Regions from separate parts of the Mycolicibacterium goodii genome, predicted to be linked through region 3. Evidence: riboswitches for the same ligand, from Rfam matches in the RefSeq annotation. Region 3 holds a riboswitch; each other region holds the start of a gene.
The links. Region 3 has a riboswitch for cobalamin ahead of cobN (cobaltochelatase subunit CobN). Riboswitches for the same ligand answer to the same signal wherever they lie in the genome.
Positions count from the first base shown of each region.

Region 1: another riboswitch for cobalamin. It lies ahead of AFA91_RS10295 (CbtB domain-containing protein); the one in region 3 lies ahead of cobN (cobaltochelatase subunit CobN).
Region 2: another riboswitch for cobalamin. It lies ahead of metE (5-methyltetrahydropteroyltriglutamate--homocysteine S-methyltransferase); the one in region 3 lies ahead of cobN (cobaltochelatase subunit CobN).

Region 1 is NZ_CP012150.1:2,219,460-2,223,756, forward strand. Features, by position in the region: gene clpC1 (ATP-dependent protease ATP-binding subunit ClpC) at 1-1,971, shown strand, start outside; adenosylcobalamin (AdoCbl) riboswitch at 2,042-2,165, shown strand; gene AFA91_RS10295 (CbtB domain-containing protein) at 2,170-2,394, shown strand; gene AFA91_RS10300 (CbtA family protein) at 2,419-3,216, shown strand; gene AFA91_RS10305 (histidine phosphatase family protein) at 3,213-3,806, shown strand; gene AFA91_RS10310 (serine hydrolase) at 3,803-4,297, opposite strand, start outside.
Region 2 is NZ_CP012150.1:1,965,211-1,969,507, reverse strand. Features, by position in the region: gene AFA91_RS09165 (CaiB/BaiF CoA transferase family protein) at 1-558, opposite strand, end outside; gene AFA91_RS09160 (LLM class flavin-dependent oxidoreductase) at 574-1,935, opposite strand; gene AFA91_RS09155 (GntR family transcriptional regulator) at 2,013-2,681, shown strand; cobalamin riboswitch at 2,750-2,924, shown strand; gene metE (5-methyltetrahydropteroyltriglutamate--homocysteine S-methyltransferase) at 3,068-4,297, shown strand, end outside.
Region 3 is NZ_CP012150.1:4,288,919-4,293,215, forward strand. Features, by position in the region: gene AFA91_RS20030 (acetate--CoA ligase family protein) at 1-534, opposite strand, end outside; gene AFA91_RS20035 (SDR family NAD(P)-dependent oxidoreductase) at 531-1,328, opposite strand; gene AFA91_RS20040 (TetR/AcrR family transcriptional regulator) at 1,610-2,212, shown strand; cobalamin riboswitch at 2,261-2,380, shown strand; gene cobN (cobaltochelatase subunit CobN) at 2,411-4,297, shown strand, end outside.

The sequences.
Region 1 (4,297 bases), 2.1 Mb from region 3:
GGCCGCGAGAAGGAAATCGAGCGGGTCATGCAGGTGCTGAGCCGGCGCACCAAGAACAACCCGGTGCTGATCGGCGAGCCCGGTGTCGGCAAGACCGCCGTCGTCGAGGGCCTGGCGCAGGCCATCGTGCACGGCGAGGTTCCCGAGACGCTGAAGGACAAGCAGCTCTACACCCTCGACCTGGGCTCCCTGGTCGCGGGCAGCCGCTACCGCGGTGACTTCGAGGAACGCCTCAAGAAGGTGCTCAAGGAGATCAACACCCGCGGCGACATCATCCTGTTCATCGACGAGCTGCACACGCTCGTCGGCGCGGGTGCCGCCGAGGGCGCGATCGACGCCGCGAGCATCCTCAAGCCGAAGCTGGCCCGTGGCGAGCTGCAGACGATCGGCGCGACCACGCTCGACGAGTACCGCAAGTACATCGAGAAGGACGCCGCCCTGGAGCGCCGGTTCCAGCCGGTGCAGGTGGGTGAGCCGACCGTCGAGCACACCATCGAGATCCTCAAGGGGCTGCGCGACCGTTACGAGGCGCACCACCGCGTCTCGATCACCGACTCCGCGATGGTCGCGGCGGCCACCCTGGCCGACCGTTACATCAACGACCGGTTCCTGCCGGACAAGGCGATCGACCTGATCGACGAGGCAGGCGCGCGGATGCGCATCCGCCGCATGACCGCTCCGCCAGACCTGCGCGAGTTCGACGAGAAGATCGCCGACGCGCGCCGGGAGAAGGAGTCCGCGATCGATGCGCAGGACTTCGAGAAGGCCGCGGCGCTGCGCGACAAGGAGAAGCAACTCGTCGCCCAGCGTGCCGAGCGCGAGAAGCAGTGGCGCTCCGGGGACCTCGACGTGGTCGCCGAGGTCGACGACGAGCAGATCGCCGAGGTGCTGGGCAACTGGACCGGCATCCCCGTGTTCAAGCTGACCGAGGAGGAGACGACTCGGCTGCTGCGCATGGAGGAGGAGCTGCACAAGCGGATCATCGGCCAGGAGGACGCCGTCAAGGCCGTCAGCAAGGCGATCCGCCGCACCCGCGCCGGCCTGAAGGATCCGAAGCGTCCGTCCGGTTCGTTCATCTTCGCCGGCCCGTCCGGTGTCGGTAAGACCGAGCTGTCCAAGGCGCTGGCGAACTTCCTGTTCGGCGACGACGACGCGCTCATCCAGATCGACATGGGCGAGTTCCACGACCGCTTCACCGCCTCGCGGCTGTTCGGTGCCCCTCCGGGCTACGTCGGCTACGAGGAGGGCGGCCAGCTCACCGAGAAGGTGCGCCGCAAGCCGTTCTCGGTCGTTCTCTTCGATGAGATCGAGAAGGCCCACCAGGAGATCTACAACAGCCTCCTGCAGGTCCTCGAGGACGGCCGCCTCACCGACGGCCAGGGCCGCACGGTCGACTTCAAGAACACCGTGCTGATCTTCACTTCGAACCTCGGTACGAGCGACATCAGCAAGGCGGTCGGCCTCGGCTTCAGCCAGGGTGGTGGTGAGAACAACTACGAGCGGATGAAGCAGAAGGTCAACGACGAGCTCAAGAAGCACTTCCGCCCGGAGTTCCTCAACCGCATCGATGACATCATCGTGTTCCATCAGCTGACGCAGGACGAGATCATCAAGATGGTCGACCTGATGATCGGCCGGGTCGGCAACCAGCTGCGGGCCAAGGACATGACGATGGAGCTGACGCCGAAGGCGAAAGCGCTGCTGGCCAAGCGCGGATTCGATCCGGTGCTGGGCGCCCGCCCGCTGCGCCGCACGATCCAGCGCGAGATCGAGGACCAGCTCTCCGAGAAGATCCTGTTCGAGGAGATCGGCCCCGGCCAGCTGGTGACCGTCGACGTCGAAGGCTGGGACGGCGAAGGCCAGGGCGAGGACGCCAAGTTCACCTTCACGGGTGGGCCGAAGCGCGCCGAGCCCGAGCCTGATCTGGCCGGTGCCGGTGCCTCCGGCGCCACCGCCTCCGGCACCGAGTGATCGACAATCGGTAAACAGCGAGTTGCAGAAGACCCCCGGCATTGCCCGGGGGTCTTTTGTGTGGCTTAGGATGCTGCTGTAATCGACAGACGCCGGAATCTGGTGAGAATCCAGAACGGTCGCGCCACTGTGAAAGTCAGACCCTGCGTTTGTCACTCCTTCGAACTGGGACGCGGAATCCCAGAAAGGATCTCCTCAATGACCTCTCCGACGACCTCTCCGACTCACCACAGCGTCGCCCCGGCACTCGACCTCTCGGCCACCAAGGCCGCGCTGTGGCTGTCCCTCACGGCCGTCCTGGCCCTGGTTGTGCTGTACTTCGTCGGCCTCGATCAGGGCGCGACTTCGGTGTTCGGCAACAACACCTACGTGCACGAGTTCGTGCACGACGCCAGGCACCTGCTCGGCTTCCCATGCCACTGAGCACCTAGCAGGGGCCAATCGAATATGGAAAAGCACATCATCGGGCGCGGTCTTCTGGCCGGCGCCCTAGGTGGCCTGCTCGCGTTCGTCTTCGCGCGGATCTTCGTCGAACCCGTCATCGCCCGCGCCATCGCGTTCGAGGACGGCGTCAGCGAGGCGCACGCGCATGACCACGGCGCGGGCGGCGGCCACGACCACGGGGTGGAACTGTTCAGCCGCGGTGTCCAGGCCAACATCGGGCTGGGTTTCGGCGTCATCGCGTTCGCCGTCGCGATGGGGGCGCTGTTCGCGGTGGCCTACTGCGTGGCGTACGGCCGCGTGGGGGCGCTCTCGCCCAGGATGCTCTCGGTGCTGCTGGCCGGCGGGATGTTCCTGTCGCTGTATGTGGTGCCGTCGCTGAAGTACCCGCCCAACCCGCCTGCGGTCAGCCTCGACGAGACGATCCAGCAGCGCACGCTGCTGTATCTGCTGCTGGTCGTGTTGAGCGCGGCGCTGCTGGTGGCGGCGGTGTATCTCGGCCGCCAACTGGTCGGGAAGTTCGGCACGTGGAACGCCACGCTGCTGGGCGCAGGCGGCTACATCGTCGCGATGGCGGTTTTGATGCTGGTGCTGCCGACGATCGACGAGACACCGGGGCCGCTGGAGGACCACGGGCACATCGTCTTCGGTGGGTTCCCGGCGGACGACCTGTACGAGTTCCGGTTGTACGCATTCCTGACGCAGTTGGTGATGTGGGCGACGATCGGGCTGGTGTTCGCACCGCTGGCGGCCCGGCTGCTCGGTGAACGTCCGCGCCGTCAGCAGGCCGGCCTTTCGGCGTGAGTGAGGTCGTCCGGCTGTCACTGGTCTCGCATGCGATGACCGACGCGTTGGCAGCCGGACGATTTCCCGCCGACGAGCCACTCAACGAGCTGGGTCACCGCCAGACCGGCACCGTGGACATCAGTGCCTCCGGCACCGGGCAGATTGGCGCCTCCGGCACCGGGCAGATTGGCGCCTCCGGCACCGTGCTCTGCGGCCCCGAGAAGCGGACCGTACAGACCGCCGAACTGCTCGGCCTGTCGGCCGAGGTGCGCCCCGAGCTGGCCGACCTGGACTGCGGCGGCTGGCGCGGCAAGCCGCTCGGCGCCGTCGAACCCGCGGATCTCGCGGTCTGGCTCACCGAACCCACCCGCGCGCCGCACGGCGGCGAATCGATCGTCGAACTCATCGAGCGGGTACGACGCTGGATGCAGACGGTGTCGACGCGGCGCGGCAGGCTGGTCGCGGTGACGCATCCGGCCGTGATCCGCGCGGCGGTCCTGGTGGCGCTCGACGCGCCGCCGAAGTCCTTCTGGCGGATCGACATCGCCCCGGTCAGCCGCACCGTGCTGCACCACCGGGCCGGCGCCTGGACCCTGCGCAGCGGTTAGCCCACGGGCGCGAGCGCGAAGGCCCGCTTGGCGATCTGCAGCAGCCAGCCCGCCGCGGTCGAACTGCGGAACTGCGGCCAGTTCAACTGGAAGCTCACGACCCACGGTTGCCCGGTGTGGTCCACCGCGTACCAACTGAACGTCAGATCGCCGGGCAGGTTGCCGCCCTTGGCGCCGATGTAGGTCCACTTGGCCGGGTCCAGGTCGATGCCGGGCAGCGCGGACAGGATGTCCTTGACGGGTGCGGCCGGGCCCACGGCCGAGGCCTGCAGCGCGGCGTGCACGCGACAGATGTCGGCGGCGCTGCCGAACCACTCCAGCCCGTCGTTCGACGCGGGCGTGTGGGTGCGGTTCGGATCCGGTTGGTATGGACGGGAATTCGTCTGCTGGAACAGCTTGATCCGGTCCGCGTGGGAGGCGTTCTTCCACTGCTCACGCAGGTTCGGTTCGCCCCAGCCGACCGAGAACACCTGATGCATCGTCGGGAACGG
Region 2 (4,297 bases), 2.3 Mb from region 3:
GTGCACGTCGCGGTGATACAGCGCCATCATCACGGCGTATGCGGCGTTCAGCGACGCCACCCCGTCGGCCAGCATGAACGGCGGCAGGGTCGGTGGACCGTCCGCCTCACCGGTGAGATGGGCGAACCCGCTCATCGCCTCACCGAGGGTGCCGAAGCCCGGCCGCTCGGCCTTCGGACCGGACAGTCCGTAGCCGGTGATGTGCAGCATGACGATCTGGTCGTTGATCCGGCGTAGGGTCTCGTAGCCCATGTTCCACCGCGCCAGTGTCTGCGGGCGGGTGTTGACGACGACCACGTCGGCATGCTCGACGAGTCGGTGAGCCAGCGCCTGGCCCTCGGCGCTGCGCAAGTCGAGAGTGATCGACTTCTTGTTCCGCGACACCGACTTCCACATCAGTCCGACCCCGTCGCGCTGATTGCCCCAGGTCCGGATCGGGTCGCCGTGATGTGGCTGCTCGACCTTGATCACCTCGGCGCCGAACTCCCCGAGGTACGTCGCGGCCAGCGGGGCGGCGGCCAGCGTGGCGAAATCCAGGACTCGGACTCCCTCGAGCATCGCGTTCGGTGTCATCTACGCGCTCAATCGGGTCGATGCGGGCCGCTCCAATCCGAGGTGCCCGCGCAGGGTCGACGCCTCGTAGGCACTGCGGAACAGCCCGCGCCGCTGCAGTTCCGGCACCACCATGCGCACCACGTCTTCGAATGCTCCGGGCATGTGCGTGGCGGCCAGGACGAACCCGTCGCAGGCCTCCGCCTCGAACCACTCGGCCATCTGGTCGGCTACCTGGGGGCCGGTCCCGACGAAGCGGGGACCTTGCAGCAGCGTCGCCCGATGCCCGGCGAGGTCACGCACCGTCACCGTATCCCCGCCGATGTGGTTACGGATGTTCTGCACCAGCCCCCTGATCCCCGACACCGACGCGATCAGCTCGTCGGTCACCGGATCATCCAGGCCATGCGCAGCGAAGTCGTAGTTCATCAGTTCCGACAGCAGCGTGAGCGACGCCATCGGGTCGACGAGGTCATGGAGGAACATCGCCTCACGTTCCTTGGCGTGCGACTCGCTCTCGCCGACCACGGCATAGGCCATCGGGCAGATGCGCACGGCCGACGGGTTGCGTCCAGCTTCGGCGATACGAGCCTTCTGGTCGGCGTAGTGCTCTCGTGCGATCGCCAGGCCGGGATCCCCGGTGAAGATCAATTCCGCCCAGCGGGAGGCGAAGTCGCGTCCCCGTCCCGAGGACCCGGCCTGCAGGATGACCGGCCGGCCCTGCGGGGTCCGGGGTACCGTCAGCGGTCCGCGAGCCGAGAAGTATTTGCCCTGGTGCCGGAGTTCGTGCACCTTGTCGGGGTCGGCATACATGCCACCGGCCCGGTCGTGCCGGATGGCGTCGTCGTCCCAGGTGTCCCACAGTCCGGTGACCACGTCGAGGAACTCGTCTGCGCGGTCATAGCGTTCGTCGTGGCCCAGATGGGCATCGACGCCGAAATTCTGGGCCTCGCTGTCGTTGACGGAGGTCACCACATTCCATGCGGCCCGTCCGCGCGACAGGTGATCCAGGCTGGCGAACGTCCGCGCGACGTGGAACGGCTGGTAGTACGTCGTCGAATACGTGGCGCCGAGGCCGATGTGCGATGTCGCTTGGGCGAGTACGCCGAGGATGACGCTGAGGTCGAGTTTGACCGGGCGCGCGCCGTATCGGACCGCTTCGGCGACCGAACCGCCGTAGATGCCGGGCATCGCAAGTCGGTCGTCGAAGAACATCAGATCGAAGCAGCCTTCCTCCAGCTGCCGCCCGACTTTGGCGTAGTACGCCGCGTCGAGATAGCCGTGTTCGGTGGCGGGGTGCCGCCACGATCCGGCATACACGGAGGTGCTTCCCGCCTGCATGAAAGCAACCAGAGACATCTTGTCGGTGCGACGCTGACCCATAGACTGCAATCTAACACCTGATATATCAGATTTCAAACACTAGATGTGGCGCTTGCTAGGATCGTCGGGTGGTCGGCATGGACATCGGCGGAACGGTGCGCGAACGCGCTGCCCGAGAGCTCCGCAACCGCATCCTCACCGGCGCGCTACCTGCCGGAACGCGGATCGACCTCGACGCGATCACCGCCGAGTTCGCCACCAGTCGAACGCCGGTGCGCGAGGCGTTGCTCGAGCTGTCGTTCGAGGGCCTGGTACGCGTGGCCCCGCGCAGTGGCATCACGGTAATCGGCATCAGCTCGGCCGACGTCCTCGACAGCTTCACAATCCTCGGAGTCCTCACCGGGCAGGCGGCGGCCTGGGCCGCCGAGCGGGTCACCGACGACGAACTCGACCAGCTGCGGGCATTGGCCGCCGGCGTCGCCGAACACTGCGGCGACGACGCCATCGGTGAAGCGAACTGGCGTTTCCACCAAGCCCTTCACCGCGCCGCCCACTCCCCAAGGCTGCTCGCTGCGATCAAGCAGGCGGCACGCGTGGTCCCCACCAACTTCCTGGTCCTGTTCCCCGAGCACGAGAAGCACTCGCTGTCCGAGCACGAAGAGCTGATCGACGCGCTGGAGAAACGCGATCCCGTCCGGGCCCGCGCGATCGCCGAGCGCCATGTGCTGGAGGCTGGCCGATCCCTGGCCGAGTGGCTGGACCGCCGAAACGACGATCGGTCAGGGTCGCTGCCGACAGCCCGGTAGAGGTACGCTGCAGCCGCAGCTGGTTTGTCCGCTACAGGTGCTCGACGAACGCCCGTACCGGCCATCGAGTTCCGTGTGCTGTCACAGGTGCGGAACGAGAGGGAACCCGGTGAGAATCCGGGACTGTCCCGCAGCGGTATGCAGGAACGACCGCCGTCATCAGCACTGGCCCCGCCTCGGGGCTGGGAAGCGACGGCCAGTAGGTGTGCGTCAGCGCACGCGCCTGTGAGTCCGAAGACCTGCCAGCCGTACCGGGTGCGCCGCGCCCGGTGGTTCATCGCCTCGTGGAATGGGCATTGGCCGAATCGGTCGACCTGTCGTGGTCAGCCGCCTTCGGTTCGACGTCTACCGGCGATGGCCTTCCCTCGCATCAAACAGGACGTCTCATGAGCGCAACAACACCCTTCACCGCCACAATTCTCGGCTCTCCCCGCATCGGTCCCCACCGCGAATTGAAACGGGCCGTGGAGAAGTACTGGGCCGGCAACCTCGACCGCAGCGGACTGGAGTCGGTCGCGGCCAAGATCCGCCGCGACACCTGGGAATCGCTGACCGCCGCCGGGCTGGATTCCGTTCCGGTGAACACCTTCTCCTATTACGACCACGTGCTCGACACCGCGGTCCTGGTCGGCGCTTTACCTCCCCGCGTATCCGGAGTGGCCGACGATCTGGACCGCTACTTCGCCGCCGCGCGAGGCGGCACCTACGACGGCACCGACATCGCTCCACTGGAGATGACCAAGTGGTTTGACACCAACTACCACTACATCGTCCCCGAACTCAGTCCAGACACCAGCTTCGCCCTCAACCCCGCCAAAGTCATCGAAGAGCTGAGAGAGGCACGGGCACTCGGTATTTCAGCACGCCCGGTCCTGGTCGGACCCATCACATTCCTGGCGCTGAGTAAGGCCGTCGGCGGGGCCGTTGCCCCGATCTCCCGACTCGGCGAGCTGGTGGGCGTGTACGGCGAACTGTTGGGGCTGCTCGCCGACGAGGGCGTGCAGTGGGTGCAGATCGACGAGCCCGTGCTGGTTACCGACATCCTCGACAACGCGGCCGAGCTGGCCGGGCAGACCTACAAGGTCCTCGGCGGGCTGGCGAAGCGGCCCGCTCTGTTCGTCGCGAGCTACTTCGGTGAGCTCACCGACGCGCTGCCGACACTGGCCCGCACGCCGGTCGAGGCGATCGGCGTCGACCTGGTGGCCGGGACAGCCGCTGCGGTAGCCGCCGTACCGGAACTCACGACCAAGACCGTCGTCGCCGGCGTCGTGGACGGCCGCAACATCTGGCGCACCGACCTGCAGTCGGCGTTGGGGACATTGGCGTCACTACTGGGGTCCGTCGGCAACCTCGCCGTCTCCACGTCGTGCTCGACACTGCATGTGCCCTACACCCTCGACGCCGAGTCGGAGCTCGACCCTGCGCTGCGCAGCTGGCTGGCCTTCGGGTTCGAGAAGGTCACCGAGGTCGTCGCGCTGGCGCGCGGCCTCACGCAGGGACGCGAAGCCATCGCCGGTGAGATCGCCGCATCCAACGAAGCGATCGCCGCACGCAAGTCCGACCCGCGACTCAACAACGATCACGTGCGGGAACGGCTCTCGTCGATCCTTGCCTCG
Region 3 (4,297 bases):
GTGACCGCGCGACTGCAGGAAACCGCTGACCTCCAAAGCCATGTTGCCGCTCTGGGACAGAAGTGCGACGCGGCCGCCGGGCAGCGGATTCGAGGCGAAGGTCAGGTCGGTCGTGGAGTCGATGACGCCAAGGCAGTTGGGGCCGAGCAGAACCGCGCCCGCGGACCGTACCCTTTCGACGACGCGGTTCTGAAGTGCTCGTCCCTCGGGGCCGAGTTCGGCGAATCCGGCTGTCACCCCCACGATGGCGCGCGCCCCGGCGGCCAACGCATCTTCGACCGCGGCCTCGAAGCCATGGGCCGGAACCGTGATGGCGACCAGGTCGACTGCGCCGTCGACCTCGGCGAGGCTGCGGAAGGACGGCTGACCGAGTATCGGCTCACCGCGGCGGTTGATCAGGTACACCGGGCGGGTGCCGGTCATCCGCAGCGCCTGCACACTCATCCAGTTGCCGTATTTGGTTTCGTCGTTGCTCGCCCCGAGCACAGCGACCGATTTAGGGTCGAAAAGTGCGGTGAGATCGCGGGTGGTCACGGATGGCTCTCCAATCCAGGTACGGGGTGTCCAGCGCCCCACGCGTCGGCGCCGCCGTCGACGACAACGGTTGTGCCGGTGACGTATCGAGCACCGGGCGAGGCCAGGAAGGCGATCACTGCCGACACCTCGTCGGCGGCACCGAGCCGGCCCAGCGGTATCGCGCTGGACCACTGCTCCTTTGCTTCCTGGGGGTAGTTCGCGTCCATGCCGTCGGTGGCGATGGTTCCTGGGGCCACACACAGCGTGCGGATGCCGTAGCGACTCCACTCCAACGCCAGCCCGGAGGCCATGTTCTCCAGGGCAGCGCGCGCCGAGGTGGCGTGGACGAAGGTCGGTATGCCGCGCCGCGGCGAGAACGCGATGAAGAAGATGACCCCTGAGCGCTGCGGGATCATCGCGTTGACGGCGACCTCGCGGGTGACCGACCACGTCGCGTCGACGGCGAGGCGGTGCACCGCGCGCCATCCTTTCGACGTGATTTCCTCTGCGGGCGCGGCGAACTGACCACCGGCGTTGTTGACCAGGATGTCGATGCGGCCGAACTTGGCGAGCGTGTGTTCGACGAGGGCGCTCACCTGTTCGTCGTCTCGGATGTCGGTGGGTACCGCCAGGGCCCGGCGACCGAGAAGTTCGATGTCGGCGACCGTCTTCTCCAACGGCTCGCGCCGGCGCCCGGCGATGACGACATCGGAGCCGGACCGGGCCAGGTCCAACGCGGTGGCCCGGCCGATGCCTGTGCCACCGCCGGTGACGAGTGCGACGGTGCCGTGCAGGGCATCGTCGCGAAGCACGAACCTGTTGTCCCTGTTGTCTCGGGATGAGTGATTCGGTGGCACGGTCCGGCTCGACCCCCTGTGTGTGATCTGACTGATGCATCAGAATGGTGGTGATCTGGGCCATAGATGTCAACACCCAAAGTCCCGAGTTCGCCCCTGTGATGATGAAATCTGCAGGTAGAGGCCCTGAAAATTTTCGCTCCCAAGGCTCGCCCAAACTCGGTCGAGTGTCTGACTCGCCAGTCAGATTGTCATCTGGTTGAATCAGTCCCAAGACCGGCCGAGGAGGTGGGGGAGTGACTACGCAAATCAATGAGGACGTTCGACGCACCGCCATTTTGGATGCGGCGGCACAGCTCATCGCCGAACGTGGCTATCACGCGGTGCGCATCGCCGACATCGCCGCGCTGGTCGGGACCAGCACCGGTGCGGTGCACTACTACTTCCCCGGCAAGCAGGAGGTGCTGACCGCGGCGTTGCAGCACGCCGTGGATCGCTCCTTTGACCGGCAAAGTGTCGAACTGGTCAAGATCGACAACGCCCATCAGCGACTGCTGAAGCTGTTCGACATGCAACTGCCGCGCCCGGGGCCGGTCCGGGATGAATGGTCGATCTGGATGCAGTTCTGGGCCGAGGCGACGATCCGGCCCGAGCTGCGCCCGGTCCACAACACGTACTACGCCAGGTGGCACGAAACGGTCAGCCGAATCGTCAGGCGCGGCCAACGTCAAGGCGTGTTTCGCTCCGACATCGACCCCGAGACCGTGGCCAAGCGCCTGACCGCGCTCACCGATGGCGTGGCGATCCAGGTCGTCACCGGTGCACCCGACATGACCGTATCGGCCATGAAGGAGTTCCTCGTCCAGTTCGTCCACGACGAACTCCTGCTGCGCTCATAAGGCGTTCGCCCGCCGGGCGGTGACAGTGGCGACGAGCGGTCGCTACACTGCACGCGTACGTCTCGTGGCGTCAGGAACCCGGTGCAAATCCGGGGCGGTTCCGCCACTGTGTGGGTCGACTACGGTCGGTGCCCTAAGCCAGATACTGGTCACGAGGCTTCCGTCTACGAGGGGCGAGAACCCCAAGGAGGACCCTCAATGCCAGTTGATGCAGCGACCCATGCGCCTTGGGTCGCATTACTGTCGACGTCTGACACCGATTTGCTGTCGGCTCGGGCCAGCGGTGCGTCATTTCGTCTCGGAAATCCGTCACGGCAGTCGGTCGAATCTGTGATCGATCAGGGTGCGGATGTCGTGGTCCTGAGGGTGCTCGGCTCGTCTGCTGAGGTGCACACCGAGCTGTCGACCCTGCGGGCAACCGGTCTCCCGTTGGTGGTGTTGGGCGGTGAACGTCAGCCCAATGCCGAACTGATGGAATGGTCCTCGGTGCCCCTCGGTGTGGCGGCGCAGGCGCACGCCTACCTCGCCGAGGGTGGGCCCGCCAACCTCGCCCAGTTGCACGCCTTCCTTTGTGACACGGTGTTGCTGACGGGTGAGGGTTTCGAAGAGCCGGTGGTGATTCCCGAATGGGGTTACAGCACGCGCCGCTCTCAGGCGCCAGGACCACTACGGGTGGGGGTGTTGTACTACCGCGCTCACGAGGTGAGTGGCAACTCAGGGTTCGCGCACGCGCTGGCCGACGCGATCGATGCCACCGGCGAGGCGGTGGGCATCCCGATATTCGCTTCGTCGTTGCGCAGCTCCCCTGCGGAGTTGTTCGACGCGCTCGGGACGATGGACGCGATCGTGGTCAGCATGCTCGCCGCGGGTGGTTCGACGTCAGCGACAGCCGGGGCGGGTGAGGACGATGCGTCGTGGGACATCGAACGTATCGCTGCGCTAGATATCCCTGTGCTGCAGGGACTTTGCCTCACCTCGCCGCGGGCCGAATGGGTTGCCAACGACGACGGTGTCACACCGCTGGATTCCGCGACGCAGATCGCGATCCCGGAGTTTGACGGCCGCATCATCACGGTGCCCTACTCGTTCAAAGAGATCGACGGCGACGGACTTCCGCATTACGTCGCCGACTTGGAACGGTGCGCTCGCGTGGCCGGCATCGCGGTCGGCCATGCCCGGCTGCGTCGAATTCCCAACGATCAGAAGAGACTTGCGATTGTGATGTCGGCATATCCGACCAAGCACTCTCGCGTTGGCAACGCCGTCGGTCTTGACACTCCCGCGTCGACCGTGCGTCTGTTACGCGCGCTGCGTGCGGCAGGCTACGACGTGGGTGACGGGTTCGGCGTGCTCGATATCGATAACGAGACTGACGCCGGAGACCAGCTGATCCATACGTTGATCGAGGCGGGTGGGCAGGATGCACAGTGGCTGACCGCCCCGCAGCTCACGCAGGCCCAGGTCAGAATTGGCGCCGAGCAGTATGCCGCCTGGATCGCCGATATGCCTGCCGAGCTGCGTGACGAAATTGCTGAGGTCTGGGGGCCGCCGCCAGGTTCGTTGTTCGTAAATGAGCACAACGAGATCGTGCTGGCTGCTCTGCGGTCAGGCAATGTCGTGCTGATGATCCAGCCGCCGCGAGGTTTCGGCGACAACCCAGTGGCCATTTACCACGATCCGGATATGGCACCGAGCCACCATTACCTTGCGGCGTATCGCTGGATCGAGCACGGTTTCGGTGCGCACGCCGTGGTGCATCTCGGCAAGCACGGCTCGATGGAGTGGCTGCCGGGAAAAAACGCGGCTCTTTCGGCTGCGTGCGCGACCGACGCGATGATCGGCAACCTGCCGTTGATCTACCCGTTCCTGGTCAACGATCCCGGTGAGGGCGCCCAGGCCAAACGGCGTGCGCACGCCACCATCGTCGACCACCTGATCCCGCCCATGGCCCGCGCCGAGACCTATGGAGACATCGCCCGTCTGGAGCAGCTGCTCGACGAGCACAGCAATATCGCAGCGATGGACCCGGCCAAGCTGCCAGCCATCCGCGGTGAAATATGGAATCTCATGCGCGCCGCGGAGATA